DNA from 4 places in the Paenarthrobacter sp. NCHU4564 genome. Region 4 is predicted to be linked to each of the others. Evidence: riboswitches for the same ligand, from Rfam matches in the RefSeq annotation. Region 4 holds a riboswitch; each other region holds the start of a gene.
What was found. Region 4 has a riboswitch for thiamine pyrophosphate ahead of thiD (bifunctional hydroxymethylpyrimidine kinase/phosphomethylpyrimidine kinase). Riboswitches for the same ligand answer to the same signal wherever they lie in the genome.

Region 1: another riboswitch for thiamine pyrophosphate. It lies ahead of ACSVIE_RS16095 (ECF transporter S component); the one in region 4 lies ahead of thiD (bifunctional hydroxymethylpyrimidine kinase/phosphomethylpyrimidine kinase).
Region 2: another riboswitch for thiamine pyrophosphate. It lies ahead of thiO (glycine oxidase ThiO); the one in region 4 lies ahead of thiD (bifunctional hydroxymethylpyrimidine kinase/phosphomethylpyrimidine kinase).
Region 3: another riboswitch for thiamine pyrophosphate. It lies ahead of thiC (phosphomethylpyrimidine synthase ThiC); the one in region 4 lies ahead of thiD (bifunctional hydroxymethylpyrimidine kinase/phosphomethylpyrimidine kinase).

Annotation. Positions count from the first base shown of each region.
Region 1 is NZ_JBQLIS010000017.1:53,018-60,408, forward strand. Features, by position in the region: gene ACSVIE_RS16065 (Na+/H+ antiporter subunit D) at 1-480, shown strand, start outside; gene ACSVIE_RS16070 (Na+/H+ antiporter subunit E) at 477-1,043, shown strand; gene ACSVIE_RS16075 (monovalent cation/H+ antiporter complex subunit F) at 1,040-1,318, shown strand; gene mnhG (monovalent cation/H(+) antiporter subunit G) at 1,308-1,712, shown strand; gene ACSVIE_RS16085 (DUF4235 domain-containing protein) at 1,800-2,060, opposite strand; gene ACSVIE_RS16090 (NUDIX hydrolase) at 2,124-2,801, opposite strand; TPP riboswitch at 2,937-3,073, shown strand; gene ACSVIE_RS16095 (ECF transporter S component) at 3,152-3,772, shown strand; gene ACSVIE_RS16100 (ABC transporter ATP-binding protein) at 3,772-5,316, shown strand; gene ACSVIE_RS16105 (energy-coupling factor transporter transmembrane component T family protein) at 5,313-6,107, shown strand; gene ACSVIE_RS16110 (GNAT family N-acetyltransferase) at 6,126-6,728, opposite strand; gene ACSVIE_RS16115 (penicillin acylase family protein) at 6,766-7,391, opposite strand, start outside.
Region 2 is NZ_JBQLIS010000023.1:21,904-29,294, reverse strand. Features, by position in the region: gene ACSVIE_RS18470 (thiazole synthase) at 1-42, opposite strand, end outside; gene thiS (sulfur carrier protein ThiS) at 47-283, opposite strand; gene thiO (glycine oxidase ThiO) at 280-1,557, opposite strand; TPP riboswitch at 1,551-1,668, opposite strand; gene thiE (thiamine phosphate synthase) at 1,696-2,379, shown strand; gene ACSVIE_RS18450 (ferritin-like fold-containing protein) at 2,383-3,051, opposite strand; gene ACSVIE_RS18445 (RNB domain-containing ribonuclease) at 3,093-4,562, shown strand; gene ACSVIE_RS18440 (DEAD/DEAH box helicase) at 4,854-6,524, shown strand; gene ACSVIE_RS18435 (DNA-methyltransferase) at 6,533-7,391, shown strand, end outside.
Region 3 is NZ_JBQLIS010000016.1:68,136-75,526, forward strand. Features, by position in the region: gene ffh (signal recognition particle protein) at 1-1,549, shown strand, start outside; gene ACSVIE_RS15700 (alpha/beta fold hydrolase) at 1,599-2,321, shown strand; gene thiC (phosphomethylpyrimidine synthase ThiC) at 2,304-4,127, opposite strand; TPP riboswitch at 4,122-4,229, opposite strand; gene ACSVIE_RS15710 (amidohydrolase family protein) at 4,316-5,404, shown strand; gene ACSVIE_RS15715 (VOC family protein) at 5,477-6,364, shown strand; gene ACSVIE_RS15720 (hypothetical protein) at 6,442-6,882, shown strand; gene rpsP (30S ribosomal protein S16) at 7,098-7,391, shown strand, end outside.
Region 4 is NZ_JBQLIS010000007.1:58,879-66,269, forward strand. Features, by position in the region: gene ACSVIE_RS09375 (Rne/Rng family ribonuclease) at 1-2,884, shown strand, start outside; TPP riboswitch at 3,044-3,142, shown strand; gene thiD (bifunctional hydroxymethylpyrimidine kinase/phosphomethylpyrimidine kinase) at 3,133-4,671, shown strand; gene rplU (50S ribosomal protein L21) at 5,004-5,312, shown strand; gene rpmA (50S ribosomal protein L27) at 5,371-5,634, shown strand; gene obgE (GTPase ObgE) at 5,771-7,357, shown strand; gene proB (glutamate 5-kinase) at 7,347-7,391, shown strand, end outside.

The sequences.
Region 1 (7,391 bases), on a different contig from region 4:
GGTGGGCTCGCCAAGCTGTCCCCGCTCCTGGCCCTGCTGTTCTTTGTCCCAGCCATGAACCTCGCCGGCATTCCGCCGTTCTCCGGATTCCTCGGGAAGCTGGGCCTGCTGCAGGCCGGGGTCGAGCTGGGGACGCCGTTGGCGATCGTCCTGGTGGTGGGCGGCGTGGTCACCAGCCTCCTGACCCTGCTGGCCATAGCCAGGGTGTGGAACAGGGCGTTCTGGCGGAAACCCGAAGACGCGGACTTCCCCGATCCCGTCCTGCAGACACCCGGCAACGTGGGCGTCCTCCCGCGGACCATGGTGGGTTCCACAGCCGGCCTGGTGGTGTTCGGGGTTGCCCTGACCGTCTTTGCCGGCCCGCTCTTCCAACTGGCAGGAGGCTCCGCGGAAATCATGCTTGACCGTTCGGCGTACATCCATTCAGTCCTGGGAGATGCCGCCCCAGTTCCGCCGCTGGCCCAGGGCGGTGCCAAATGAGCCGCAAGCCGATCTCCTTCCGCACCGAACTCCCGCTGCTCATCTGGCTGGTCATCGTGTGGGGTGCCTTGTGGCAGGACTTTAGCCCGGGCAACCTGCTGTTCGGCGCACTGATCGCCATTGTGGTGGCCAAGCTGTTCTACCTGCCGCCGGTGGAACTCAGCGGCCGGTTCAATGTGCTGCGGGCCGTTCCCTTTGCCCTGTTGTTCCTCGGCAAAGTGGTGGCGGCGAGCTTCCTGGTGCTGTACCTGGCCGTGGTGAAGGGACCCAAGGTGCGCAGCGCCGTCGTCGAGGTTCCGTTGCGGAGCCATTCGGACCTTATGGTGACGGCCACCGGCCACGTCATTTCCCTGATTCCCGGGTCGCTGGTGGTGGAGGTGGACCGGTCGACGTCCACGCTGTACCTGCACGCGCTGAACATCTACAACCAGGCTGACATCGACAAAATCCGCCGGGAGGTACAGAACATCGAGGCCGGATTGATCAGGATCATGGGCACACGCGAAGAAGTAGAGGCGCTCCGAAGCGAAACGCGTCCGGGCATGGAAGGTGCGGCGCTGTGAAGGAACTTGTCCTGGTGGTCACTGCCGTGATCCTTAGCCTGGCAGGGGCCGGTGCCATCATCCGCATTGCGATCGGGCCTTCCCTGCTGGACCGTGTGCTGGCATCCGACGTGCTGCTGGCCATCGTGGGCGCGGCCCTGGCAATCGACATGGCCATCAACCGGCACCTCAACAACCTGATGCTGCTGGTGGCCCTGGCCGTGATCGGCTTTATCGGTTCCGTGACGGTGGCCAGGTTCGTGGCCGAAAGGCGGGAACAGAGCAATGACTCCTGACGCTACGGGCGTAGACGCCGTGATCGATGTTCTGACGGCCGTTTTCCTGGTGGTCGGCGCCCTCATGTCCTTGGGCGCGGCGATCGGCCTGCTGCGGTTCCCGGACCTCATGAGCCGCATGCACGCCGCGACCAAGCCGCAGGTTCTGGGCCTCTTCCTGATGCTGGCCTCCATCGGCCTGCAGATGCGGACGTGGTGGGTGTGGCCGGTCCTGCTGGTGGCCTGGATATTCCAGTTGCTGACCGCGCCCGTGTCCGCGCACATGGTGGGCCGTTCCGCTTACCGGACCAAGCACGGCCACCGCGAGCTCCTCACCAAGGACGAACTTGAGGCCGTGGTCCAGCGGGCTGCCGGTGAACATCCGGGGGACGGAACGCACGACGCCGGCCGCTGAGTCCGGCGGTCAGGGCACCTTGGAAATGGGTCGCCCAAGGGTGCGCCGCCGGTGGTGGGGTGCCTTGGCTTGTCCCCGGGCAGCGGGTCAGACGATGTCGTGCGTCTTGGCGAAGCGGGCGATCGCGCGCTGCGTGCCGCGGCTGGTTAGGACCTGGATGAGGGTGCTCACGAAGGCCGAAACCAGCGCGAATGTCAGTGCTGAGCGCAGGCTGGTTTCGAGGTCGTCATGACCTGCGGGCGGCTTGTTGCCGCTGGCCTTCTCCCAAGCCAGGTTGACCAGTTTGGTGCCGACGAATCCTGCTCCGAGGCTCACTCCGGTCCCCAGCAGCTTGAAGAAGAAGTTCATGTCCCAAGCCTAACCTCACCTACAGCGTGCACCAGGCACCATTCGCGGGCGCAATGGGAGCCTTTATCGGCGGTTTTCCCTGTCTTTCAGGAAGGCCGCCATGGAACCCCGGGGTGCCAGGACGGGAACTACGGGGTGCCGGGCGCCCCACACAGCATCCACGGTGCCCAGGCTCGCAAGTTCCTTGAGCAGGTAGTAGGTGGGTGGCATGAGGTGGAGCGTGCCTTCGGCTTCAGCGGAGAGGACGCCGGCCACGGGCATCCAGAGCGACTGCCAGGCTTCCGTTGTTTGGTGTTGGGGCGCTGCCCCGTCACGGGCCTTGGCGACGTAGAAGTAGGTGTCAAAGCGCTTGGGCATGTCCACCGGGGTCACCCAGTTGGCCCACGGACGCAGATCTGCAGGCTCAAGCGTGAGTCCGGCTTCCTCCTGCACCTCGCGGAGGGCGGCAGTCAGCACGGTGCCCGCTTCCCGGATGGCTTGGTCCGGGTTGGCGGCGATGGATGCTTCCGACCACGCATCGGCGTGCCCTGCCAGCAACTCCTGCGGGTAGTCCCACCCTTCACTGTCCGCGGCATCCACGCGGCCTCCGGGAAAGACCACCATGCCCGCGGCGAAGTCCATGGTGGACACCCGGTGCTGGACGAAGACCTCGAGCCCGTCGGCGGCGTCCCTGAGCAGGATCACGCTGGCAGCGAGCCGTGGTTCGGGTGCAGGCTGGCCTAAGCCGGGATGATCCGTCATGAAGTCATTCTCTCAGGTGTGCATGAGAGAGGAAGCCGGCAAACGGGCCGGGAGAAACCGCAACCCTTTATGACTGCCAGCGAGGGCCAACGCACGGACCCGGGTGTAAACTGGACCTCGCCCATCAGGGCAGATTGATAACGACAGGGGAGCGCCGCCGTCGAACCCTGCAGGGATGCAGGTGACGCGAGGGCGCTGAGAGTGCGGACAGCCGCAGACCCTCGAACCTGATCCGGTTAGTACCGGCGCAAGGGAGTCGAGCTTCTCAGAGTGTCCGGAACACCGGTGGCGCATGCCTGCCGGGAATCCGGGGAGCACTTTCCCCTCCTGTAACCTCAGGAGGCAAAGAAATGACCACGGCAAGCGTGAAGAAGACCAGTTACAACTGGCGTGTAGTAGACATCGTGGTGGCAGCTTTGATCGCCATCGCCGGCGGCGTGATCTTCTGGGCATGGTCCCAGGGCGCCGCGATCGTATCCATTCCCATGAACGCGGCCTACCCGCCCTTGACCGGCCTGATTGCCGGCGGCTGGATGATCCCCGCAGTTCTGGGCATGCTGATCATCCGCAAACCCGGTGCCGCGCTGTTCTGCGAGGCTGTGGCCGCGACGGGTGAGCTGATCATGGGTTCCCAGTACGGCACCACCGTTTTGATTTCCGGCGTCCTGCAGGGCCTGGGTGCCGAGCTGGTGTTCGCTGCGTTCCGCTACAAGAAGTTCAACCTCCCCACGGCGCTGCTGGCCGGTGCCGGTGCGGGCCTCTTCTGCGGCCTCAACGACTCCTTCATGCCGTGGGGCTGGAACATCGCCTACGAGGCCGTGGACAAGCTGGCCTACATCGCGTTCTGCACGTTGTCCGGCGCCATCATTGCCGGTGCCCTCTCCTGGGTCGCCACCCGGGGCCTGGCCAAAACCGGCGTGTTGAGCGCCTTCGCATCGCGCAAGGCCGCCTCGGAGCCCGTCTTCAACTGATGGCACAGACCAACACCGGCAGGCCTGCCGCCATCTCCGCCGAGGGCTGGGGTTGGCGGCACGCCGGCCGGACCACACCTGCCATCCAGGGCCTTGACCTCCGCATCGATCCGGGCGAGCGAGTGTTGCTGTTGGGTCCCTCCGGTGCGGGCAAGTCGACCTTGCTGCACGCGCTGGCCGGGGTCCTGGGCGAGGAAGAGGATGATTCGGACGAGACCGGTTCACTCCTGTTGGACGGTGCTTCGCCGCGGGAACAACGCGGCCGCGCCGGATTGATGCAGCAGGATCCCGAAACGCAGGTGGTCTTGTCCCGGATTGGCGACGACGTCGCCTTCGGAGCCGAAAACCTTGCCGTGCCCCGTGACCGGATCTGGACCCGGGTTCATGAAGCGCTCGACGACGTGGGGTTGCGTACCGCTGATGGCGGCGGTTTGGCGTTGGACCACCCGACGGCGGCACTCTCCGGCGGCCAAAAGCAGCGGCTTGCGCTGGCGGGTATTTTGGCGATGAGACCGGGATTGATCCTGTTGGACGAACCGACGGCCAACCTGGACCCTGCCGGTGTGCTGGAAGTCCGTGATGCCGTGCGCCGATGCCTGGACAAGACAGGCGCCACCTTGGTTGTGGTGGAACACAGGGTGTCCGTCTGGAAGGACCTGGTGGACAGGATCGTGGTCCTGCAGCCCGGTTCGGCGGGCGGTGGGGTGCTCCTGGATGGGCCGCCGGACCAGGTTCTGGCTGAAGCGCACAGCCTGCTCAAGGCCGCCGGCGTGTGGGTGCCCGGGTACGTTCCCGAAACCCGCCGCAGGGAACGCGGCAACCAATCCGCGCAACTGCTGGTGGCGGCCCAGGACCTGGCAGTTTCCCGCGCCAAGCCACGCAGGAAGGGTTTCAGGTCCATCCCGCCGCAGCCGGTGCAGCACGGCATCAGTGCCCAGGTCCGGGCAGGGCAGGCGCTCACCATCACCGGACCCAACGGCACCGGAAAGTCCACGTTCGCCTTGACGCTGGCAGGACTTTTGGCGCCGGTGGCAGGGAAGGTCTCTGCCGCCGTCGAGCTTTCCGAAGGCGCCGGGATAGATCCCTTCCGGTGGAAAGCGGACCAACTGATTTCCCGGATCGGCACGGTGTTCCAGGAACCGGAGCACCAGTTCGTCACCGGCAAGGTGCTGGATGAGCTGATGTTCGGTCCCAGGCATGTGGGCCGTGGCGAGGAGCGGGTCGACGAACTGCTGGAGCGGCTCCGGCTGACGCACTTGGTGGACGCGAATCCCTACACCCTGTCCGGCGGCGAGAAGCGCCGGCTGTCCGTAGCGACCGTGCTCGCCGCACACCCCAAGGTACTGGTCCTGGACGAGCCGACCTTCGGCCAGGACGCGAACACGTGGGCCGAACTGGCGTCGTTCCTGTCGGAACTGCTGGACCAAGGCACCGCCGTGGTCTCGGTGACGCACGACGAGGAGTTCAGTGCCGTGCTGGGCGGCGCGGAACTCAGGTTGGCCCCGGCGGAGCGGTCCCGGAAAATGGAAGCGGGTGCGGCATGAGGGACACCTTGAGCCTGAGCGGCAACCATGCCTTATTAACGCGGGCCAACCCCTTGGCGAAGTTCGTCGCCGTTTTCCTGATTTCGCTGGTCCTGGCGCTGTCCATCGACTGGGTCTCCGCGTCCGTGGCCCTGGTTGCCGAGCTTGCGCTATTCCCCCTTGCCGGGCTCACGCTCGGGCTTCTCTGGTCAAGGGCCTGGCCGCTGATTATCGCCGCGGCCGTTGGCGGCTGGAGCACAGCGATCGTCGCCGCTGACAGCGGCGCTGTATTGCTCGACGTCGGGCTCTGGTCCATCAGCGAAGGCTCGCTGGAGCTGGGACTCGGGTTCATGCTTCGCGGGCTGGCCATCGCACTTCCGGCGATCCTGCTGATGACCTGCACGGACCCGACCGACCTCGCCGATGCTTTGGCGCAGAAGGCCAGGCTCCCGCACCGGTTTGTGCTGGGCTCCCTGGCCGCGATGCGCTTGGTGGGCTTGCTGGCCGAGGAATGGCAGACAATAGGCATGGCCAGGCGCGCCCGTGGTGTGGGTTCGCAGGGCAGCCCCCTGCAACGGCTGAAGGCGACCTTGGGACAGAGCTTCGGCCTGTTGGTCCAGGCTGTCCGGCGGGCTTCCCGGCTGGCAGTGACCATGGAAGCCCGCGGTTTTGGTGGCGGCCGGCGCACATGGGCGCGTGAGTCCACCTATTCCCTGCTGGACGCCTGGGTTCTCCTGGGCGGCGTCCTCATTGCCGGAACCGCGGTGGTGGCAGCCGTAGGAGCAGGCACCTGGAGCTTTGTCTGGCGCTAGAGGAGGCGCCACGCGGGCTTAGCTGGCCGGAACTTCCTGGGCCTGGATTTCCTCGAACCCGGCCCGTGTAAGGAACCCCAACTGTGCTTGCTTCTCCTCCAGTTGAACGATCGGGCCCAGTTCAAAGCAGGTGGCTTCAAGCCGTCGCAGGGCCTTGGCGTTCCGGGCGTCAGGCTCCACCACGATCCGGTCTTTGCCCGGCAGCGAGAACATGTACTTGATGAGCGAGGTGGCCAGGCGCGGCGTGAAGTGGGGGATCGGCCGGGTGGCCGGGGCCAGCAGCAGGTGCATGCCGATGTCTTCTTCCCGTGCCGGGTAGGCCTCGCTCACGGGATCGTGCAGGGGCTCATAGGTTTGGAACAACGCCAGGGGCTGGCCGTCCAGCTCCACCAGGAAGGCGTGGTGCGTGTCCAGTGAGTCCAGGAACTCATAGATCTCCAGGACTTCCTCCCGGCTTTTCTCCAGCATGCCCCAGAACCTGGCCCTCGGCTGGCCGACCCATTCATGGATGAGGTCGATGTCTTCGGCGGGAACCAACGGAACAATCCGCAGGGCTCCCCAGCCGTCGAGTTCTTCGGCGTAAACGGTGGTTCGAGTGGCAAAGTCCTGGGCAGCGGTCATGTTTTCCTCGGGGGCTTGGTGGCGGATGGGGAGAGTCTTAGCGGGGGTCTTTGGCCAGTTGGTCCCAGGACGTTGCCGCGGGGACGAGTTCCCCAACAGTCCACAGGGGCAGCTGGTCTGCGAAGTGCGGGTCAGCCGGAGAACCGGAAGCTCCGAACGGAACGATCCAGCGGCTGTTGTCCCGGTCCTGGAGATCCCAGACGTAGCGGGCCACGGGCCCACGGAAGCTGCGGTCTTCCACGCCCGGCAGGCTTTCCGTGCAGAGGACGCACCCTGTATCCCCGCTGAGCGGTGAATCCGGCGCCGAACCGGCCAAGGAGCCCGGGAGCACATGGACGGGGAGGATCCGGTGGCGGTCGCCCCACACAGCGGAGCCCTCCGTGGTGGTGCCGGCCTCTTCCAACGCGGCGGCCGCTTCGAGGGGTACGGCTATTCCGAGCTCTCCTCCCCGGACCAGGAGAGTCTCCAAGGCGAAGCCTACGCGGGAGCCCACTGAGAGCCAGGGACCGAACAGCGCAGGGAACCCGGTGGCCTCGTGAAGCCGGGCCAGTGCAGGATGCCTCACGATCCGCTGGACCAGCGCACCGCGCCAGGACGCGAACGCTGCTGCCTGCCGGCTCCCGCTGTCCATGCGGCCGTCCCACTCCAGAAGGTGGAGGCGAA
Region 2 (7,391 bases), on a different contig from region 4:
GGTCCCGGTCTGCCGCGTGTTGCCTGTGCTGGTGATGGTCATCCTCTCAGCCTCCCTGGACCGCAGTAACGAGTTCGAGTTCATCGCCGTCGGCCAGGGCCGTCGCGGCCCATTGGCTCCGCGGGACTACTTCGGAGTTGCGGGCGACGGCGACACCCAGCTTGCCGCCGTCGGCCGCCTGACCGCGGTGGTCCAGGGCGCGGCCGGTGACGTCGCTGACGAGGGTGCTGACGGATGCGTCGTCCGGCACTGAACGGGCAGTGCCATTGAGTTTGATGTTCATGCGGGTTCCTTGATCGACGTGCGTGGTCCGGGAGGAAGTTCATGCTGTTCAGTTGGCGCAAAGCGGTCCGGTGCGAACCGCGACCAGCGCGGGTCGCCGGAGCCGCCCAGCAGCCCGCCCACGATCTTTGCCGCGACCGGGGTGAGGAGGACGCCGTGGCGGAAGAAGCCGGTGGCGATGACCAGTCCGCGAACCTCCCCGGTGCTGCCGGTCACCCGTCCCAGCAAGGGTGCGTTGTCCGGTGTGCCTGGCCGTGCACGTGCCGTGGCCTCGAGCAGCTCGAGTTCGGCGACGGCGGGCACCAGGACCTGGGCATCGCGAAGGAGCTGGTAGACACCTCCGGCTGAGACTGCGTTGGACGTGGCAGAAAGGTTGTCTTCGCGCTGGGTTGCCCCGATGACCACAGTCCCGTCGTCACGCGGGACGATGTAGACCGGGACCCCGCGCACCATTCCCCGGACCGTGGCTGTCACGAGCGGGCGCAGGTGCTCCGGCACGCGAAGCCGAAGGATATCCCCGTAGACGGGACGAACGGGAAGGGACAGCCCATCAGGGAGTCCGTCGAGCCTGCCGGCGCCGAGTCCGTTGGCCACCACCGTCTCCGCAGCCCGGACTTTGATGCCGGACTCCAGCCCCACACCCAGCACCCGGTCCTCCTCGCGGAGCAACCGGGTTGCGGACTCCGTCACCAGGAAACCGTCGGCGGCCCCGGCGACCCAGGTCTGGTCTTCCGGAGAATGGGAGGCCAGGACCGACATCAGGCCGGCGGCCAGCCTCCGCGGGTCCACCTGGTGGTCGGCGGGGATATCGAAGGCACAGGAAATTTGCGGGCTCAGAAGCGGTTCGCGCTCCCGCGCTTCCCGCAGGGCCAGCGGCGCCACGGCCAATCCGGCCGCAAGCTGGGCGGACCGCAGATCGGTCAAGGCACGGCGGTCGGCAGCGTCGGCACCCACGCCAAGTGTCGGCGTCGTGCAGTAACCGATGGCTGCTCCACGTCCGGCGAGGTCCGCCGCGAAAGCCGGCCACAACCGGGCTGATTCCAGCATGAGTTCCAGGAGGTCTTCCTCCTGGTAGTGGAGTTCGCTGACGGGGGCGAGCATGCCTGCTGCTGCGAAAGTGGCCCCCGTGGCAGGTGCGGGATCGACCACCACCACCGAACGGCCGGCCGCCCGGGCCTCGTGCGCGATGCCCAATCCGATGATCCCGCCACCGATGACGATCACATCTGCTTCAAGGTCCGGTGCTGTTTCCGGAACGGGCCGGGGTACGACCATGTTTTTCCCTTCCCTACGCCGGTATTACCCGGATCAGGTCAAGCGGTCGGCGCTGAAGCCCTCTCAGCCGGGCAGTCATATGACGCTGCCACGGCTCCCGCAGTACGAGCCCAGTTTAGAGGAACTACTCTGGTTTCCATGACCCAGCCCAACGCCATTGCTTCTGCCCGCCTCTACCTGTGCACCGACGCACGCCAGGAGAAGGAGGACTTTGCGGACTTTGTGGACGCCGCCTTCGCCGGTGGCGTGGACATCATCCAACTCCGGGACAAGTCCCTGGAGGCCGGCCGGGAGCTGGAGCTCCTGGAGGTCCTCGGCAAGGCCGCTGCACGCCACGGAAAGTTGTGGGCGGTCAACGACCGGGCCGATGTTGCCAGTGTTTCCGGGGCTCCGGTCTTCCACATCGGCCAGAAGGACCTTCCGCTTCCGGCCGCCCGGCAGCTCCTGCCCGGTGCTGCGATCGGCCTCTCCACCCACACTCCGGAACAGGCCGATGCCGCCATCGCGGCGTCGCAGGTGCCGGGCGGGCTGGACTATTTCTGTGTCGGACCCGTATGGGCCACTCCCACAAAACCCGGTCGCGCGGCCGTTGGACTGGAGCTGGTCACATTTGCCGCAGAAGCAGTGGAACGGGCCCGCGGGAACGACGCCGCTGGCGCTGATCTGCCTTGGTTCGCCATCGGCGGGATCGACCTCGGCAACGTCGAGGACGTAGTGGCCGCAGGTGCCGCAAGGATCGTGGTGGTTCGCGCCATCACGGAGGCGGACGATCCGACGGCGGCGGCAAGGTCGCTGCTCGAGGCCCTCGACGCCGGCCGCTGACGGTCAGGGGGCCAGCCCCAGGCCCGACATCCTCTGTCCGTGCCCCGCTGCCAGGTCCGCAGTCAAGCGGCCCACCGCTTCCCGCGCCTCCCCGCCGGCCTTGAGCACGGGGCCCAGCCAGGGATGTTCCAGTCCCACCCGCTGTGCCTGCGTCAGCGCTTCCCCCACGAGCCTCCGTGCCCACAGCGCGAGTCGTGACGAGAGCCTGGGGTCGTCGGCGAGCGCCTTCCGCAGCAGGATGCGGAGGGCCTCCGTGGCATGGTCGGCAGAAGCGACCTGGTGCACGACCACCTGTGTTCGGGCGTCGAGGAATCCTGCGACGGTACGGTAGAAGTCAGCCGAGACCGTATCGATGACGTAGGCCTTCATGACCGACTCGTACCAGTCGCCCGGCCGGGTGCGCTCATGGAAGTGGTCAAAGGACTGTTGGAATGGCAGCATGGCATCCTCGGGATCAACGCCCAACCCGGCGAGGTGGTCGCTGATCATGGCGAAGTTTCCGTAGGCTCCCACGGCAATCTTGCCCAGCATGGCCCGGTCCCGAAGGGTGGGAGCATGCCGGGAGTCCGCGGACAGCCTCCCGAAGGCCGACAACTCCCCGTAGGCCATGGCCCCAAGGAGCTCGATCGCCAGGGTGCCAACTGGAGCATTGCTGTCCTGGGAAGTGCCCATGCTTCAAGACTATCGGCGGTTTTCGGGCTAATGTGACTTTCGTGTCACATCATCGGATAGCTCCCAACGTCGACGACTCCACGGACCAGCTTGCCGATGCCCTGGCTGCCTTGAGGACGGAGCTGGATCTTCCCCGGGAGTACCCGGCACCGGCTGTGGAGGAGGCCAGACGCGCGGTGGAAGAGCACCGCTTGCCGGACCACGACCTGCGGCACGTTCCGTTCGTGACCATCGATCCTGCCAGCTCCACGGACCTTGACCAGGCCCTCTTCATCGAGCGCGACGGCGACGGCTACAAGGTCCTGTATGCCATAGCCGATGTGCCGTCCTTTGTTGCCCCTGGCGGTGCGTTGGACGCGGAGACCCGGCAGCGCGGCCAGACGTTCTATGCGCCCGATGGCCGGATCCCGCTGCACCCGGAGGTGATCAGCGAGAACGCCGGCAGCCTCCTGGCGGACCAAGACTGTGGTGCTTTCGTCTGGGACTTCACGCTGGACCCGAACGGTGAGGTTGCTGGCACGTCCGTGTCACGGGCCGCCGTCCGCAGCCGCGCCAAGTTGAGCTACAAGGGCGCCCAGGAGCAGCTCGACGCCGGCACGGCGCCTGAGGTGCTTCGGCTCCTGAAGGAAGTGGGACTCAAGCGCGTCGAGCTGGAACGCCGGCGTGGCGGCGCCAGCCTCAACATGCCCGAGCAGGAGATTGTCCAGGCAACAGGCGGAGGTGGCTACCGGATTGCAGCCGCACCTTCGCTGCCGGTGGAAGACTGGAACGCCCAGATCTCTTTGATGACTGGCATGGCGGCAGCGCAGTTGATGCTGGAGGGCAAGGTAGGCATCCTGCGGACCATGCCCGCCCCGGATGAGCGCTCACTGCTGCACTTCAAGCGCCAGACGCAGGCCTTGGGAAAGCCGTGGGACGGCGGCATTACCTATGGTGAATACCTCCGCACGCTGGACGCGTCCGATCCGCGCCAGCTGGCAATCCTGCACTCGGCGGGCACGCTGTTCCGCGGCGCCGGCTACACGCCCTTCGACGGCGATGTCCCTGACGACGTCGTCCAGGCGGCCATCGGTGCGCCGTACGCGCATACGACTGCCCCGCTGCGCCGCCTGATAGACCGCTTTGTGCTGGTGATCTGCGAGGCCCTCAGCAACGGCCACGACATCCCGGACTGGGCACGCGAGGCGTTGCCTACCTTGCCGGAGATCATGGCAGCCTCAGACCAGCTCGCTGGACGGTTGGAGCGCCTGGCCCTGGACACGGTGGAAGCGGCCCTGGTGGCCGACCGGATCGGGGACGAATTCGACGCCGTGGTGATCTCGGGGTCAAAGCCGTCCAACGGGAACGGCAACAACGGGAACGGCAACGGTCCTTTCGGCACCATCCAGATCGCGGAACCTGCCGTGACGGCAAAGTGCGACGGCGAACTTGAGTCGGGCACCAAGGTCCGGGTCCGGCTGGTGAAGGCAGACATCGCGGCACGGGAAATCCGTTTCGAACTCCTGCCCTGAGGCTGTTCCGCGGCGGGAATACGCTTATGATCCGGGGTTTGGGGTCCGCAGAGGATAGACTGGGCCTGTAGTAATGGATGCCCGGTCGTTGATTCAGTCCTTTTCTTGAAATCAACAAGCCCGCCCCTACGCGATCTTGAGATGTACCAACTGGTCCCCAGTGCCAGTACTTAGATAGCCCGCGATCGGCTTCCACTGGAATTGCTTGTGCGCCCGTCCGTGCTCCGGTACGGCTTTGCGGCCGCCGTTGAGCGTGCAGCGCCAATGCCCAAATGAATAAGGAAACTCCCTGTGAGTGAATTGCACACCCATGAAGTCCTGACGGACGCCACCGGCACCGAGTCGATCGAGCCCGAGGAAACCATCACCTCGGACGAAGCTCCCCACGAGCTCGAAGAAAAGTCGTTCGCGGACTACAACGTCCGCGCCGACATCGTCGAGTCCCTGGCCGACGCCGGCATCACCCATCCCTTCCCCATCCAGGCCATGACCCTGCCCGTTGCACTCAGCGGACACGACATCATCGGCCAGGCAAAAACCGGAACGGGCAAGACCCTCGGCTTCGGCATTCCCGCGCTGCAGCGGGTCCTGGGACGCGACGACGCCGGTTATGACAAGCTCGCCGTGCCGGGAGCGCCACAGGCCCTGGTGATCGTTCCGACACGCGAATTGGCCGTGCAGGTAGCCAACGACCTCCAGACAGCGTCCCGCAAGCGCAACGCCCGCATCGCCACGATCTACGGTGGCAGGGCCTACGAGCCCCAGATCGAGGCCTTGCAGAAGGGCGTCGAGGTGGTCGTGGGCACGCCCGGCCGTTTGATCGACCTTTACAAGCAGCGCCATCTCAGCCTCAAGAACGTCAAGATCGTGGTCCTCGACGAAGCCGACGAAATGCTGGACCTGGGCTTCCTTCCCGATGTTGAAACCCTCATCGCCGGAACGCCCGCAGTGCGCCAGACGCTGCTGTTCTCCGCCACCATGCCCGGGCCCGTGATTGCCATGGCCCGCCGTTACATGACCCAGCCCACCCACATCCGGGCCGCTGATCCCAACGACGAAGGCATGACCAAGCGCGACATCCGCCAGCTTATCTACCGCGCGCACAGCCTTGACAAGACCGAGGTCGTGGCCCGCATCCTGCAGGCTAAGGGGCGCGGCCGGACCGTTATCTTCACCAAGACCAAGCGCACTGCCGCGAAGGTCGCCGAGGAACTGGTGGATCGCGGCTTCGCTGCTGCCGCCATCCACGGAGACCTGGGGCAGGGCGCCCGCGAGCAAGCACTGCGCGCGTTCCGGAACAACAAGGTGGACGTGCTGGTGGCTACCGACGTCGCAGCCCGCGGCATCGACGTCGAGGACGTCACCCACGTCATCAACTACCAGTGCGTGGAGGACGAGAAGATCTACCTCCACCGCGTAGGCCGCACCGGCCGCGCAGGCAACAAGGGAACTGCCGTCACGTTCGTGGACTGGGATGACGTGCCCCGCTGGGCACTGATCAACAAGGCCCTTGGACTCAACGTTCCGGAGCCGGTGGAAACCTACTCGTCCTCGCCGCACCTGTACACGGACCTCGACATTCCCGAAGGCACCAAGGGACGCCTGCCGCGCAGCCGGCGCACCCTGGCCGGCGTTGACGCCGAAGTCCTCGAGGACCTCGGCGAGACCGGCAAGAAGAACTCGCGTTCCGGTGGTTCGGGCCGCGGCGGAACCCGGGGCCGCAGCCATAGCCGGTCTGACGAAAACCGCAGCGAAACCCAGGGCGAGGGCGGTCGCAACCGCACGCGCCGCCGTCGTACGTCCGATGCCGAAGCAGCCCCTGCTGCCGGTCCTTCCGAGGCATCGGCTGCCGCTGCGGAAACCAAGCCCGCCCGCACGCGCCGTCCCCGCACCCGCCGCCGCAACGGCGAGGTTGTCTCCGGCGAGCAGAAGAGCACGGCGTCCGGCAACGGCGAGGCCTAAAGCCTTCAATGACTGACACTGTTTGGGCGCCGGACGGCGGCAACCTGGTGGTACACGCAGACAACGCGGACTTCCTTCCCACGCTGCCGGACGGCGCCTTCACACTCATCTACGTGGACCCTCCCTTCAACACAGGAAGGGTCCAGCGCCGCCAGGAGACGCGCATGGTCCGTAACGCGGACGGCGACGGCGACAGGGTCGGCTTCAAGGGCCGCTCCTACGACACCATCAAGGGCGCACTCCACAGCTACGATGACGCTTTCAGCGACTACTGGTCCTTTTTGGAGCCGAAGCTCGTAGAGGCCTGGCGCCTGCTGTCCGAAGACGGCACCCTGTACCTGCACCTGGACTACCGGGAAGTCCACTATGCCAAAGTGATGCTGGATGCGATCTTCGGCCGCGAGTGCTTCCTGAATGAAATCATCTGGGCCTACGATTACGGGGCGCGGGCAAAAAACCGTTGGCCCACCAAGCACGACAACATCCTGGTGTACGTCAAGAACCCGGCCAAGTACCACTTCGACAACTCCGAAGTCGACCGTGAACCCTACATGGCACCGGGACTGGTGACGCCTGCCAAGCGCGAACTCGGCAAGCTTCCCACCGACGTATGGTGGCACACCATCGTCTCCCCTACCGGGCGTGAAAAAACCGGCTACCCCACCCAGAAGCCCGAAGGCCTCGTCCGGCGGATCGTCTCGGCCTCAAGCCGCAAGGGCGACTGGTGCCTGGACTTCTTCGCGGGCTCCGGAACCCTGGGGGCTGTCGCTGCGAAACTGGGCAGGAACTTCGTCTGCGTCGATCAGAACGAGCAGGCGATCGACGTCATGCGCAAGCGGCTGGGAAGCAAGGCCCTGTTCCACTCCC
Region 3 (7,391 bases), on a different contig from region 4:
AGCAACCTTCAAGAACCTCCGCGGCAAGGGCCGCCTCACGGAGGCCGATGTCGACGCCACAGTCCGGGAGATCCGTCGTGCCCTTTTGGACGCCGACGTTGCCGTGCCGGTGGTCCGCGGGTTCACGTCCCGGATCCGCGAACGTGCCCTCGGTGCGGAAGTATCCGCTGCGCTGAACCCCAGCCAGCAGATCGTCAAGATCGTCAACGAGGAACTCGTGGAGATTCTTGGCGGCGAAACGCGGCGCATCCGCCTGGCCAAGAACGGCCCCACCATCATCATGCTGGCCGGCCTCCAGGGTGCGGGCAAGACCACCCTCGCCGGCAAGCTGTCCAAGTGGCTCAAGGCCCAGGGCCACAGCCCCCTGCTGGTCGCCTGTGACCTCCAGCGCCCCAACGCCGTAACGCAGCTCCAGGTCGTGGGCCAGCGTGCCGGCGTTCCCGTCTTCGCGCCTCATCCCGGTGCAACGTCCGAGGTGGAACACCCTGCAGGCGACCCCGTCGCCGTTGCGCAGGCCGGTGTTGCCGAGGCCCGTCAGAAGCTCCATGACGTTGTGATCGTGGACACCGCAGGACGTCTTGGCGTGGACGCCGAGATGATGGACCAGGCCCGACGCATCCGCCAGGCAATCATCCCCAACGAGGTCCTGTTCGTCATTGACGCCATGATCGGCCAGGATGCCGTGAACACGGCCATGGCTTTCGACGAGGGCGTCAACTTCACGGGTATCGTCCTGTCCAAGCTCGACGGCGATGCCCGCGGCGGTGCCGCGCTGTCTGTTGCATCGGTCACCGGCAAGCCTGTCATGTTTGCCTCCACTGGTGAAGGCCTCGACGACTTCGAGCTGTTCCACCCGGACCGCATGGCTTCCCGCATCCTGGACATGGGCGATGTCCTCACCTTGATCGAGCAGGCGGAGAAGGCCTGGGACAAGGAAGAAGCCGCCCGGATGGCAAAGAAATTTGCCGACCAGGAAGACTTCACCCTGGACGACTTCCTCGCCCAGATGCAGCAGATCCGCAACATGGGCTCCATGAAGAAGATGCTCATGATGATGCCGGGAGCCCAGAACATCCGGCAGCAACTGGAGAACTTTGACGAGCGGGAGATCGACCGCGTCGAGGCAATCGTGCGTTCCATGACACCGCATGAGCGCGTGGCTCCCAAGATCATCAATGGTTCCCGGCGGGCCCGTATCGCCAAGGGCTCGGGCGTTCATGTTTCTGAAGTCAACGGCCTCTTGGAGCGGTTCGCCCAGGCACAGAAGATGATGAAGAAGCTCGCCCAGGGCGGCGGCATGCCGGGGATGCCGGGAATGCCTGGCCTGGGTGGCCCTGGTGGCGGGCGCAAGGGCGGCAAGAGCGCGCCGAAGAAGAAGGCGCGTTCGGGCAACCCTGCCAAAGCCGCCCAGGAACTGCGCGACGCCGAAGCCAAGCGGGCTGCGGCCGCATCGGCGCCCACGGGGGCTGCGTTCGGCCAGGGTGCCCAGGACTTCGATCCGTCCATGCTTAACCTCCCCAAGGGCTTCGACAAGTTCCTGGGCAAGTAGGCAGCCAACCCCCGGTTGGGATGTCAGTGCCGTGGAATACGCTTGGTCAATGCAGAAGCAGCGCGTTGTTTTTGTCCACGGCCTGGGCAGTTTCGGCGCTGCGGCCTGGCCCAAGCAACATGGCATGGCTTTGGACTATGACGCCTTGTTCCTCCGGCGCCATGGTTTCCATCCGGTGGAGGAGCCGTTGTCATCGGATGTGGCAGCGGACGTTGAAATCCTCGTCGGTGCGCTGGCAGACGTCGGCGGAGGCCATGTCGTAGCCCATGAACAAGGGGCGATCGCTGCCATGTTGGCAGCCCTGGACCGGCCGGAACTGGTGTTTTCCCTCTCCCTGGTGGAGCCGGTGTGCCTGTCCCTGACCGCTGAACTGCCCGCGACGGCAGCGCACCGGGCGCTGATGGAACCGCTTTTTGACGTGCGGACCCAGCTCAACGACGCCGACTATGAACGCGAGTTCTACCGCCGTGCGTTTTCATCCGTGGCAGGCGTGCCCGATACACCCCAGGCCAGGCGCTCTGCCCGGCGGCTCAGGTTGCAGGCTCCGCCCTGGGAAGCCCCCTTGCACATCGTTCCGGGGGTCCCCACGCTGGTGCTGACCGGCGGTTGGGAGCCCCTTTACGAAGAGATCGCCGCGTACCTCCAGGAAACCGGTGCCCTCCGGCGCGTGGCCGCGGGAGGGCACCGGCCCCAGGACTCGGTGGAAGGTGACCGGATCATCCGATCGTTCATCGCCGAGGTCGGGCGGACTATGTCAGTTCGCGCGTCCTGAGGCTGCCGGTACCTGGAGTTCCGGCAGGTAGACCTTGCCTCCAGCTGCGAGGAATTCCTCGCTTTTCTCCCGCATGCCGCTGTACATGTCGGCGATCGCGGCCTGCGCTTCGGCCGAACCGTATTCGTCGCGGATGTCCTGGCTGATGCGCATGGAGCAGAACTTGGGGCCACACATGGAGCAGAAGTGCGCGGTCTTGGCCGGTTCGGCCGGAAGCGTCTCGTCGTGGAACGACTCCGCGGTCACCGGATCCAGGGACAGGGCGAACTGGTCCCGCCACCGGAACTCGAAACGCGCCTTGGAGAGGGCATCGTCACGTTCGTTCGCCCCAGGGTGTCCCTTGGCCAGGTCCGCGGCGTGGGCGGCGATCTTGTAGGTGATGACGCCGGTCTTGACGTCGTCCTTGTTCGGCAGGCCAAGGTGCTCCTTGGGTGTCACGTAGCAGAGCATGGCCGTGCCGTAGCGGGCGATCTCCGTGGCACCGATGGCGGAGGTGATGTGGTCATAACCCGGGGCAACGTCTGTCACGAGCGGCCCGAGGGTGTAGAACGGAGCCCCCTTGCACAGTTCCTGCTGGCGTTCCACATTCTCCCGCACCAGGTGGAAAGGGATGTGGCCCGGTCCTTCGACCATGACCTGGACGTCGTATTCCCAGGCTCGCTGGGTCAGCTCGGCAAGGGTGTCCAGTTCGGCGAACTGCGCGGCATCGTTGGCGTCGGCTGTGGCTCCGGGGCGGAGGCCGTCACCGAGTGAGAAGGCAACGTCGTACTGTGCGAAGATCTCGCACAGCTCATCGAAATGCGTGTAAAGGAAGTTCTCCTTGTGGTGGGCCAGGCACCAGCCGGCCATGATGGAGCCACCGCGGGACACGATGCCCGTGACCCGGTTGGCGGTGAGGGGCACGTACCGCAGGAGGACGCCGGCATGGATGGTCATGTAGTCCACACCTTGCTCGCACTGTTCGATCACCGTGTCACGGAAGATTTCCCACGTGAGGTTATTGGCCTCACCATTGACCTTTTCCAAAGCCTGGTAGATCGGAACCGTGCCGATGGGCACGGGTGAGTTCCGGATGATCCATTCGCGGGTCGTGTGGATGTCATCTCCCGTGGACAAATCCATGACGGTGTCTGCGCCCCACTGCGTGGCCCACTGCAGCTTGTCGACTTCCTCGGCAATGGAGCTGGTGACAGCCGAGTTGCCGATGTTGGCGTTGATCTTCACCAGGAAGGCCTTGCCGATGATCATCGGTTCCGATTCCGGGTGGTTGATATTGTTCGGGATGATGGCCCGCCCTGCAGCGACTTCGCTGCGGACCAGCTCCACGTCGCAGTTCTCCCGCAGGGCCACGAACCGCATTTCCGGGGTGACGATGCCCTGCCTGGCGTAATGCATCTGGGTGACGGTCTTGCCTTCGACGGCGCGGCGGGGCACCGGTTGTGCACCCTTCCACTCCGCAGACGCTGCTCCGCGCCGCACGGCCGACTTGCCGTCGTCGAGCAGGTTGCGTTCCCGGCCCGTGTAGCTTTCCGTATCGCCGCGTTCCTCGATCCAGGCCTTCCTGAACGGTTCCAGACCGACTACCGGATCACTTCCCGGGCCGGCCGTGCGGTACACCCGCAAAGGATCGTTGGCCTGCCCGTTGGGGGAGGGTTCCAGGGCGATCTCGGTCACCGGTACGCGGATGCCGTGGCCCGGATCCTCCACCCAAGCCAGCGAATGGGACTTCAGCGACTGCGTGACGGCTTCCCCGGCCGGAGCAGTCTGGTTCCGGGCAGGGCTGTGCTGTGTTTCTGTGGTGCTCAAGGATTACTCACTTCCTTCGCCGGCATTACCCGGACAGGTTCGACGGTCGCAGACTGCTTCAGCCCGATCTCAGCCCCTGCAAGGGCTCCCGTGTGGTCAGGGAAGAAGCTACCACAGGGGCAGCGGGTGCTCCCAGTCACAAGCTTTCGAAAGGGGCGGGGCGGGGTTCGTCGCACTAGGCTTCTGCCATGGCCAACATCATTGAATTCAGCGGTCCGGTGCTGGTTGCAGCCGATGACGAACGCCGGGGATTGTGGTCAGTTGACGGAAAGCTGACTTTTGAACGTCCCGCAACGCCGCCGGACAGAGTGCTTGCCGGATGGGTGCTGCCGGGCTTCGTCGACGCGCATTGCCACATCGGGCTGGGGCCCGGTGGTGCGGTGGATGAGGAGACCACGCTCGCCCAGGCCATGGCGGACCGGAACGCCGGAACGCTGCTGATCCGCGACGCCGGTTCGCCCGGCAATACCCGCTGGGTCCAGCAAAGGGAGGACCTTCCGCGCCTCATCCGGGCCGGCCGGCACATTGCCCGCAGCAAGCGGTACCTGCGGGGTCTGGGCCACGAAGTCGAGCCGGATGAACTGGTGGAGACCGTCCGGAAAGAAGCGCGCGACGGCGATGGCTGGGTCAAGCTGGTGGGCGACTGGATTGACAGGGGAGTGGGGGACTTAACCGCGTCATTTCCAGCCGGGGTCGTCAAGGAAGCCATAGCTGCCGCGCATGACGAAGGCGCCCGGGTTACCGCGCATTGCTTCGCGGAACAGACCATCGACCACATGCTGGACGGCGGAATCGACTGCATAGAGCATGCCACCGGGTTGCTGCCGCGGCACATCCCGCGCCTCGTGGAACAGGATGTTCCGATCGTTCCCACCCTGGTCAACATTGCCACCTTTCCCGACATCGCGGCGCAGGCCAAGCCAAAGTTTCCCGACTACGCGCAGCACATGACCAGCCTGTGGGAACGCCGGCGCGAGCGGGTTTTTGAAGCCTATGAGGCCGGCGTTTCCATTTATGCCGGCACTGACGCCGGCAGCGTCATCAAGCATGGCCGGATCGCCGACGAGATGCAGGAACTGCACGACGCCGGCCTGCCGCCTGCCGCGGTGCTGAATGCCGCCACGTGGGGTGCCAGGGCATGGTTGGGGACGGAAGGAATCAGCGAGGGGGCACCTGCCGATGTGGTGGTGTGCCGCGAGGATCCCCGTCAGGAGCTTGCCACCGTCCACCGGTTGAGCCACGTGGTCTTAAGGGGCAACGTCGTCCGCTGGGAATAAATTGAAGCTTCAAGTAATTTAAAGAGGTAGAACGAGCCGAAAAGCGGCCACCTTGATCACCGGGAGCTTCGCATGACCACTTCATCCAGCCAGGACCTGCTGCCTGCCGATCTCTCCATGGGCACTGTCATGCTCAAAGTGGGCGACATGAAGCTCATGAGCGACTACTACCAGCGCGCCTTGGGGTTGCAGGTGGTCGCCGAACAGGACGGCGGGCTGTACCTGGGCCGCCTCGGCAAGCCCGTAGTCCACCTGGCTCCGGCCGCAGGCCTGCAGATTCCCGGCAGGGGCGAGGCCGGCCTCTTCCATACTGCGATCCTGTTCGAAGACCAGCCCGCCCTGGCCGCGACCATTGCCACTGCCGCGCAATACGAGCCCCGTGCCTTCGTCGGCAGTGCCGACCACCTGGTCAGCGAGGCGTTCTACTTCACCGATCCCGAAGGCAATGGCATCGAGTTGTATTACGACAAGCCCCGGAGCGTGTGGCAGTGGGACGGAAAGAACGTGGTCATGGACAACGTTGCCCTGCCGCCGCAGGCCTACCTTCAGCAGTACCTGAGCGAAGAGGCGGTGACGGGCCAGGCCCGGGCCGGTGCCGGCGTCGGGCATGTCCACCTTCAGGTAGGCGACGTTGCGACGGCGCAAAAGTTCTACGTGGACACTCTGGGGTTCGAGCGGACCGCCGGCTGGCACGGCCAGGCCTTGTTCGTCTCGGCGGGCGGCTACCACCACCACATGGCCATGAATGTCTGGAACAGCCGCGGTGCCGGGCCGCGCCGGGACACGCTGGGCCTGGGTGAAGTCCTGATTGAAGTCCCTGGCGACGACCACGTCCTGGCGTTGGCGGACCGGCTGAAGGTTGCGGGCCTGTCCAGCCACCACACAGGCAAGGAGCTTCGTTTTGAGGACCCGTGGCGGAACCAGTTGCGGGTGGCGGTCGCGGGGCCCGGCCTGCACTAGGCTGGGCAATGTTGGAGCAGGGGCCGGCATGTCCTGCGCCCCTGCCGTGTCAGCACGACGGAATGGGATGACTTTCCATGGGCTTTGCCGAAATTTTTGTAGCCACCCACGATGAAGCACTCAAGCGGGCCGCCGCCCTCGACGGCGGAGCCGGCGTTGCCGGATCTGCTGTCCGGATTGACGGCATCAGTGACTTTGAGGTTGAACAACTCGGTGACCTCGCCGGGCAGGCGGTCCACGCAGCCGGAGCCGACTATGAGCTGGCCCTGGTGGATGTCACCAGCGATGCCCTGCTTGGGGTCCCCGAAGCGATGGTTCGCGCGTTGGCTGAATTGCTGACGTATGAAAGCGAAGGTGACGGCAATGTCCTTGATGATGTCGCCGAGGCCTGGGCAGGGCAGGAAGACATGCCTTTCGGGGCGGCCGAGTCCAAAGGGTACGTCCAGCAACTGGCAGCCCTTGCCTCCGATGTGGAGAAAGCGGACCGCGCCGGGCTTTACGTCTGGTCGGTGTCCTGACCCTCGCATGAAGGTGGACGTGACCAAGTCCACAGGGGTGGAGTCCGGCCAAGTCGTAATTGTGCGGCCCATCTGGCACAATGGACAGGTACTCGATCGGTGCGGCCCCTCTCTCCGTGCTCGTATCTTGTCCTTCGAACCCCCAAGTATGGCCCGCCCCACGGGTGCAGAACGTCGGGTTCAACCCCGTTTCAGAAACAGGAGTGACCACAAAAGTGGCCGTAAAGATTCGCCTTAAGCGCCTCGGTAAGATGCGCGCACCGTACTACCGCATTGTTGTCATGGACTCCCGCGCCAAGCGCGACGGCCGTGCCATCGAGGAAATCGGCAAGTACCACCCGACCGAGGAGCCCTCGTACATCGAGGTCGCTTCCGAGCGTGCCCAGTACTGGCTGTCCGTTGGCGCCCAGCCCACCGAGCAGGTTGCTGCGATCCTCAAGATCACCGGTGACTGGCAGAAGTTCAAGGGCCTGCCTGGCCAGGAAGGCACCCTGAAGACCAAGGCTCCG
Region 4 (7,391 bases):
GGCTGCTGAGCCGCCGGCCGCTGAAGCAGCGGTGGAATCCACGACGCCGGTCCCGGCCTCACAGCCTGAAGGTGCAGTTGCCGCAGCCGGCTCAGATGCTCCGGCCGGATCGGTCGAGGCCGGGACGGCCGAGGTGGAGAAGGCTGAGGTGGAGAAGGCTAAGCCGGAGACGGCTGAGGACGGAACCGAGGAGGAAGCCGCCGCGCCGGGCTCCTCAGCGCTGTTCCTGGAGCCGGTTTCCATCACCTCCATGATTTTCCAGGCACCGGACCTCAGCACCGTGTCGCGTCCCGCTGCGGAGGCGGCCGACGAAGCAGAGGGCGAAGACTCCGACGGTACAGGCGACGGGGAACTGGAGGAAGCGGGTGGCCGGCGCCGTCGCCGGAGCCGTGGCCGCCGCGGACGCCGTGGCACCGAGCGTGAAGACAACGACGCCGAGGACACCGCGGGCGATAACGACGAAACCCAGGCCGCCGAGGCCCCTGAAGAGGGGGTAACCTCACGCCGCCGTCGACGCCGGCGTCGTGGGGACCAGGACCTTGAACTGACTGGTGGTTCGGACGACGATCCGCCCAACACCGTGACCCGGGTGCGCGCTCCCCGCGCCCTGTCGGAGTCCACCAGTTCCAACCGTGTGGCCAGCGTCAAGGGTTCCACGCGGCTTGAAGCCAAGAAACAGCGCCGCCGCGAATCGCGGGAGACAGGCCGCCGCCGTCAGGTGATTACCGAGGCGGAGTTCCTGGCGCGCCGTGAATCCGTGGACCGCCAGATGATCGTGCGCCAGCGCGATGACAGAATCCAGATCGGCGTCCTGGAGGACGGCGTGCTGGCCGAGCACTTTGTCTCCAAGACCCAGCAGGATTCGCTGATCGGCAACGTCTACCTGGGCAAGGTCCAGAACGTCCTGCCGTCCATGGAAGCGGCGTTCGTGGACATTGGGCGGGGACGCAACGCAGTCCTGTACGCCGGTGAGGTCAACTGGGACGCCGTCAACCTCGAAGGCCAGCCGCGCAGGATCGAGAACGCGCTCAAGTCCGGCGACTCGGTACTCGTGCAGGTCACCAAGGATCCCGTGGGCCACAAGGGCGCCCGGCTGACCAGCCAGATATCCCTGCCCGGACGTTACCTGGTGTACGTCCCCGGTGGTTCCATGACCGGTATCTCCCGCAAGCTGCCCGACGTCGAACGCAACCGCCTCAAGCGGATCCTCAAGGACCGCTTGCCGGAGAACGCAGGCGTCATTGTGCGCACGGCCGCCGAGGGTGCGTCCGAGGAAGAGCTGACCCACGACATCAACCGGCTGCGGGCACAGTGGGAAGGCATCGAAGGACAAGCATCGTCCACCAAGGTCCTGGCACCCGAGCTGCTGTACGGCGAACCTGACCTCACCATCAAGGTGGTCCGCGACGTCTTCAACGAGGACTTCTCCAAGCTGATCGTCTCCGGCGACGACGCGTGGGACACCATCGAGGCTTACGTGACCTACGTGGCCCCGGACCTGGTGGGCCGCCTGGAAAAGTGGAGCAAGGACCAGGACATCTTCGCCGCGTGGCGCATTGACGAGCAGATCCACAAGGCCCTGGAACGCAAGGTCTTCCTGCCCTCCGGCGGCTCGCTGGTGATTGACCGGACGGAAGCCATGACCGTGGTTGACGTCAATACCGGCAAGTTCACCGGCAGCGGTGGAAACCTTGAGGAGACCGTCACCAAGAACAACCTCGAGGCCGCTGAGGAAGTCGTCCGCCAGCTTCGCCTGCGGGACATTGGTGGCATCATCGTCATCGACTTCATCGACATGGTCCTCGAATCCAACCGCGACCTCGTGCTACGTCGCCTGGTGGAGTGCCTTGGCCGCGACCGGACCAAGCATCAGGTAGCTGAAGTGACATCGCTGGGCCTGGTCCAGATGACGCGCAAGCGCATGGGTACCGGACTGCTTGAAGTCTTCGGCGAGCAGTGTGAACACTGCGCCGGACGCGGTGTTGTCACGCATGACGAACCCGTGGAGCACCGCCGAGCCAATGCGGTTGCCGTCGAGCAGCACCGCCCCCACTCCGAGCCGCAGCAGCCGGCGCCCCGCACGGAGCGCAAGCGCCGCCGTGGCAAGGGTGGTGGACAGGGGAACGGTGAAGCGTCCGTTGCCCACGCCCCGTCCCCGGCAGCGCCGGCACCAGCCGCCGCCACCGAAGCCATGGACCCGGTTCGCCAGGCCAAGGCCGAGGCGACCCGCGCCGCCCTGGCCACGATCGCTGCCGCCGCCCATGCCGCACACCTGCACGACGACGAGGTCCACCGTGCCGAGGAAGCGGCCCGCGCAGCGGCGCAGGCCGGAGATGCAGCTGAAGCCAAGGAAGCACCTGCCGGGCAGGCTCCCACGGAGGATTCGTCCGCCAGGGAATCGGCCACTGCGTCCAAGGAAGGCCGGACCGCGCCTGTCCTGCGGTTCGGCGGCGAGGAAGTTGCACTGCCGTTCGTTGAACACCAAGAGGAACCGCAGCCGGCCAAGCCGACCATGAGCCTGGATCTGTTGGCGGAAGCGTTCTCGCACCTGGGCGCCGCTCCTGAGCCCGAACCCCAGGCATCCGCTTCCGGTGGCGGTTCCGCCGAGGCCACGGACGCAGTGGCAACCGGCCAGGCTTCGGATGCCGGACATGCCGTGGCGGAGGCCGGGGCACGGGCCCGCGGCCGCCGCGGACGCCGGAACCGCAGCGCAAGCAGGGCCCAGGGTGCTGCCAACGAGACCAACATCGAGCACCATGAGACGGGTACTTCGGCGGGCGGTGGTTCCTCGCATGAAGCCAAGGCCCCGGCAAAACCTGCCGAAAAGCCCGCAGGCGAAGAGCCCATCATCCTCGGTGTCGGTGTCCCGGCCTCCGAGCTGTAGCTCTTCGGCGCTGATTGGCGCTCCAACCCGATAGGGATTGACGCGGCCCGCGGATTTTCCTGCACAGGCACACTGCAGCAGGATTCCGGGGGCCGTAGTCATATCCGTGGAGCAACTGCGCGTGGGTTTCGGAGGGCCGGTGTTTCCCGGCTAGTCTTGGGGATTGACACGGGGTGCCGGGCGTCGGGCCCGGCTGAGATCCAGACCCGTTGAACCTGTCCGGTTAGCACCGGCGAAGGGATGTCCCCATGACTTCTTTGTCGTCTTCTTCCGCCTACCCTGATTCTGCCGTCTACCCGGCAGCCCCCGGCCCTGTCAGGCCACCGCGTGTTCTGAGCATCGCAGGCTCGGATCCGTCCGGGGGAGCGGGAATCCAGGCAGACCTGAAGGCAATTTCTGCCCTCGGGGGTTACGGCATGGCCGCCGTCACCGCCCTCACTGCCCAAAATACCCTTGGCGTCAGCAGTGTCCATGTGCCGCCGGTGGAATTCCTGCGCCAGCAGTTGGAAGCGGTCGGCAGCGACATCACGATCGATGCCGTCAAAATCGGGATGTTGGGCGACGCGGAGGTCATTGGCGAGGTCCGCAGCTGGCTCGGAACGGTGCGTCCCGCCGTCGTGGTCCTTGATCCCGTGATGGTAGCCACCAGCGGCGACCGCCTCCTGAGGGAAACCGCTGAGGAAGCATTGCGTCATCTTCTGCCCCTGGCGGACCTGGTCACCCCCAACCTCCCCGAACTTGCCATGCTGCTCGGAGAACCTGAGGCCGCGGACTGGGCCTCGGCACTCGACCAGGGAAAGCGCCTGGCCGCGGCTTGCGGAAATACCGTGCTGGTCAAAGGCGGGCACCTTGCCGGTGACGATTGCCCCGACGCCTTGGTCAACACGGGCGGTTTGCTGCGCCAGGACATCATCGAGGTTGGCGGACCGCGTGTCTACACCGGCAACAGCCACGGGACGGGCTGCTCGCTTTCATCGGCATTGGCCACCGTGCAGGCCCGGACGGGTGACTGGGAAGCTTCCCTTCGGGAAGTGAAGCCGTGGTTGCTGCAGGCACTCCGGGACGCTGACAGGCTGGAGGTCGGCCAAGGCAGCGGCCCCATCCATCATTTCCACCACCTTGAGGCCTCCGCAGCGCCGGATACCTTCGCGGCGCGCTTATGGGCAGAGGCGTCCAGAGAACTCGGGGCCATCAACGCGTTGCCGTTTATCGAGGGGCTGGAATCGGGTGCGCTGCCAGAGTCCTGGTTCAACTACTACCTCGCCCAGGACGCGCTGTACCTCAACGGATACTCGCGGGTCCTGGCCAGGGCGGGGGCACTGGCTCCCAGCGAGGAAGAGCAGCTGTTCTGGGCCAAAGCCTCCCAGGTGTGCCTGGAGGTGGAATCGGAGTTGCACCGGAACTGGCTGGCCACGCGCCGCACCAGCCAGGCGACCGGGCCGGTTACCAAGTCCTATGTGGACCATCTCCTGGCGGCCTCGGCATCAGGCAGCTATGGTGTGCTGCTCGCGGCGATCCTGCCCTGCTACTGGCTTTACGCCGAGGTGGGACACCGCCTGCATGCTTCCTATGTCCGGAACGGCGAACCGGCCAGCCACCCTTATGCGGACTGGCTCCGGACCTACGCAGACGAAGAATTCGCCGAAGCGACCAGGACCGCCATCAGGTTCACCGACCTGGCAGCGGCTTCTGCCTCAGGGCAAGAGCGGGCGGCGATGGTGGAAGCCTTTGCCCACTCCTGCCGCTACGAGACAGCCTTCTTCGACGCTCCGCGCTTGTTCGCGTAATGGCTTTCCAGCGCGTCGAAACAGCAAAGCCGCCCGTCCGCGGTAGGCTGTATGGGCACGGTGCCGGGCGAGTCCGTTCCAGTGGTGACAAGCGTCACCTCCAGGGCTCCGGGCCCGGCCTCATTTGCGACTGAAGGTCAAACTAGCGTAATCTTGATCTTCGGTGCTTACGCCAACACTTGGGTTATGCCCCTTGGAATTGTTCATGGGATGACTCGCGGGCTTCGATCTGAAGTCCACGGCGTTGAGGCACAGCGCGAACCGGGCCCTGCGTTGGATCAAGGTTCCGCACGCAAATTTAGTAAGAAACGTCGAGAGAAGTGAGTACCCAAGTGGTGTACGCGATTGTCCGCGCAGGCGGCCGCCAAGAAAAGGTTTCCGTTGGAGACTACGTAACGCTGAACCGCGTCCCCGGTGGAGCCGGCAGCACGCTTGAGCTGCCCGCCTTGCTCCTGGTTGACGGCGACAAGGTCACCTCCGCAGCTGCGGACCTGGCCAAGGTCAAGGTTACGGCTGAGATCCTTGAAGACCTCCGCGGTCCCAAGATCGTCATCCAGAAGTTCAAGAACAAGACCGGCTACAAGAAGCGCCAGGGTCACCGTCAGGAACTGACCAAGATCAAGATCACGTGCATCGCGTAACTTCCGTTACCGGTTCACGTTTTTCAGTTTCCCAGAATTTTAGAGGCAGGCATTTCACATGGCACACAAAAAAGGCGCGAGCTCCACTCGCAACGGTCGTGACTCCAACGCACAGCGCCTCGGCGTCAAGCGCTTCGGTGGTCAGGTAGTTTCCGCAGGCGAGATCATCGTCCGCCAGCGTGGCACCCACTTCCACCCCGGTGCAGGCGTCGGCCGCGGTGGCGACGACACCCTGTTCGCACTGCAGGCAGGTGCGGTTGAGTTCGGCACCCGCCGCGGTCGCCGCGTAGTGAACATCGTTGCTGCTGCAGCTGCAGAGTAACACCACGTTCTGAACCGGTGGAGCGGGCCAACAGGCCCGCTCCACCGTTCTTTTAACCGCATTACAATCGACTGGGACGCCCTGGGCGTGCCGGTTCCGGCAATCATGCCGGCAACAGCAACAAGAGGAGATTCACGTGGCGAGCTTTGTTGACCGGGTAGTCCTGCACGTATCCGGCGGAACCGGCGGCCACGGCTGTGTCTCTGTCAAACGGGAAAAATTCAAGCCCCTTGGCGGTCCGGACGGCGGCAACGGCGGCAACGGGGGAGATGTCATCCTTCGGGTGTCGTCACAAACAACCACGCTGCTGGACTACCACCACGCACCGCACCGCCACGCCACCAACGGTGGCCCGGGCATGGGTGACTGGCGTGGCGGCAAGAATGGCGAAACCCTGATCCTGCCCGTTCCGGACGGCACCGTGGTAAAAACCAAGGACGGCGAAGTCCTTGCCGACCTCGTGGGCGAGGGTACCGAGTACGTCGCCGCGGCCGGTGGCCAGGGCGGCCTCGGCAATGCCGCGCTTTCGTCGCAGAAGCGCCGCGCTCCCGGTTTCGCCCTGTTGGGAATCGAGGGTGAGTCCGCGGACATCGTCCTCGAACTGAAATCCATCGCTGACATCGCACTGGTTGGCTTTCCGTCAGCCGGCAAGTCGAGCCTGATCGCTGCCATGTCCGCCGCCCGTCCCAAGATTGCCGATTACCCCTTCACCACCCTTGTTCCCAACCTGGGCGTTGTGCAGGCCGGAGACGTCCGCTTCACCATTGCCGACGTTCCGGGCCTGATCGAAGGCGCCAGCGAGGGCCGCGGCCTGGGCCACAACTTCCTCCGCCACGTGGAGCGCTGCGCCGCCCTGGTGCACGTTCTGGACTGCGGAACCCTTGAATCGGACCGCGACCCCCTCTCCGACCTCGCCATCATCGAGGCGGAGCTGGAAAAGTACGCGGTGGACATGAGCTACGCCGGCACGGACGGCGAGGTTGTACCACTGAATGAGCGGCCCAAACTGGTGGTGCTGAACAAGGTGGACCTTCCGGACGGCCGGGACATGGCGGAATTTGTCCGGCCGGACCTTGAGGCACGTGGATACCGGGTCTTTGAGGTATCCGCCACCAGCCACGAGGGGCTTCGCCCGCTCAGCTTCGCCATGGCGGAGATCGTGAAGTCCGCCCGTGACGCGGTCGAGGCGGCCCCGCCCAAGGTGGCGCCCCAGATCCTCCGTCCGCGCGCCGTCAATGAGACCGGCTTCCGGATCCGCCGTGAGGAGAAGAACCTCGAGCCGCTGTTCCGGGTCCTGGGCGAAAAGCCCGAGCGTTGGGTCAAGCAGACCGATTTCACCAACGAGGAAGCCATTGGCTACCTCGCCGACCGCCTGGCCAAGCTGGGCGTGGAGACCGAACTCTTCAAGGTCGGTGCCAAGCCGGGCGACACCGTGGTGATCGGCGGGGACGACGGTGTGGTCTTTGACTGGGAACCCACCATGATGGCAGGTGCCGAACTGCTCGCCACGCCTCGAGGCACGGATATCCGGGTTGCGGATATCGGAGATCGTCCTACCCGTTCCCAGAAGCGCGAGGAACAGATCGAGCGCCGTGAGGCCAAGGCCGCCGCACGTGCCGAATTGGAAGCCGAGCGCAAGGCGGGCATCTGGACGGAGTCCGTCAGCCGCCGTCGTTCGCAGCCTGTCAAGGAAAGCAACCTGGACGCCGGTGATGACGACTAAGACCCTCGACGTCCCCGGAACGGACGCGGCCGAA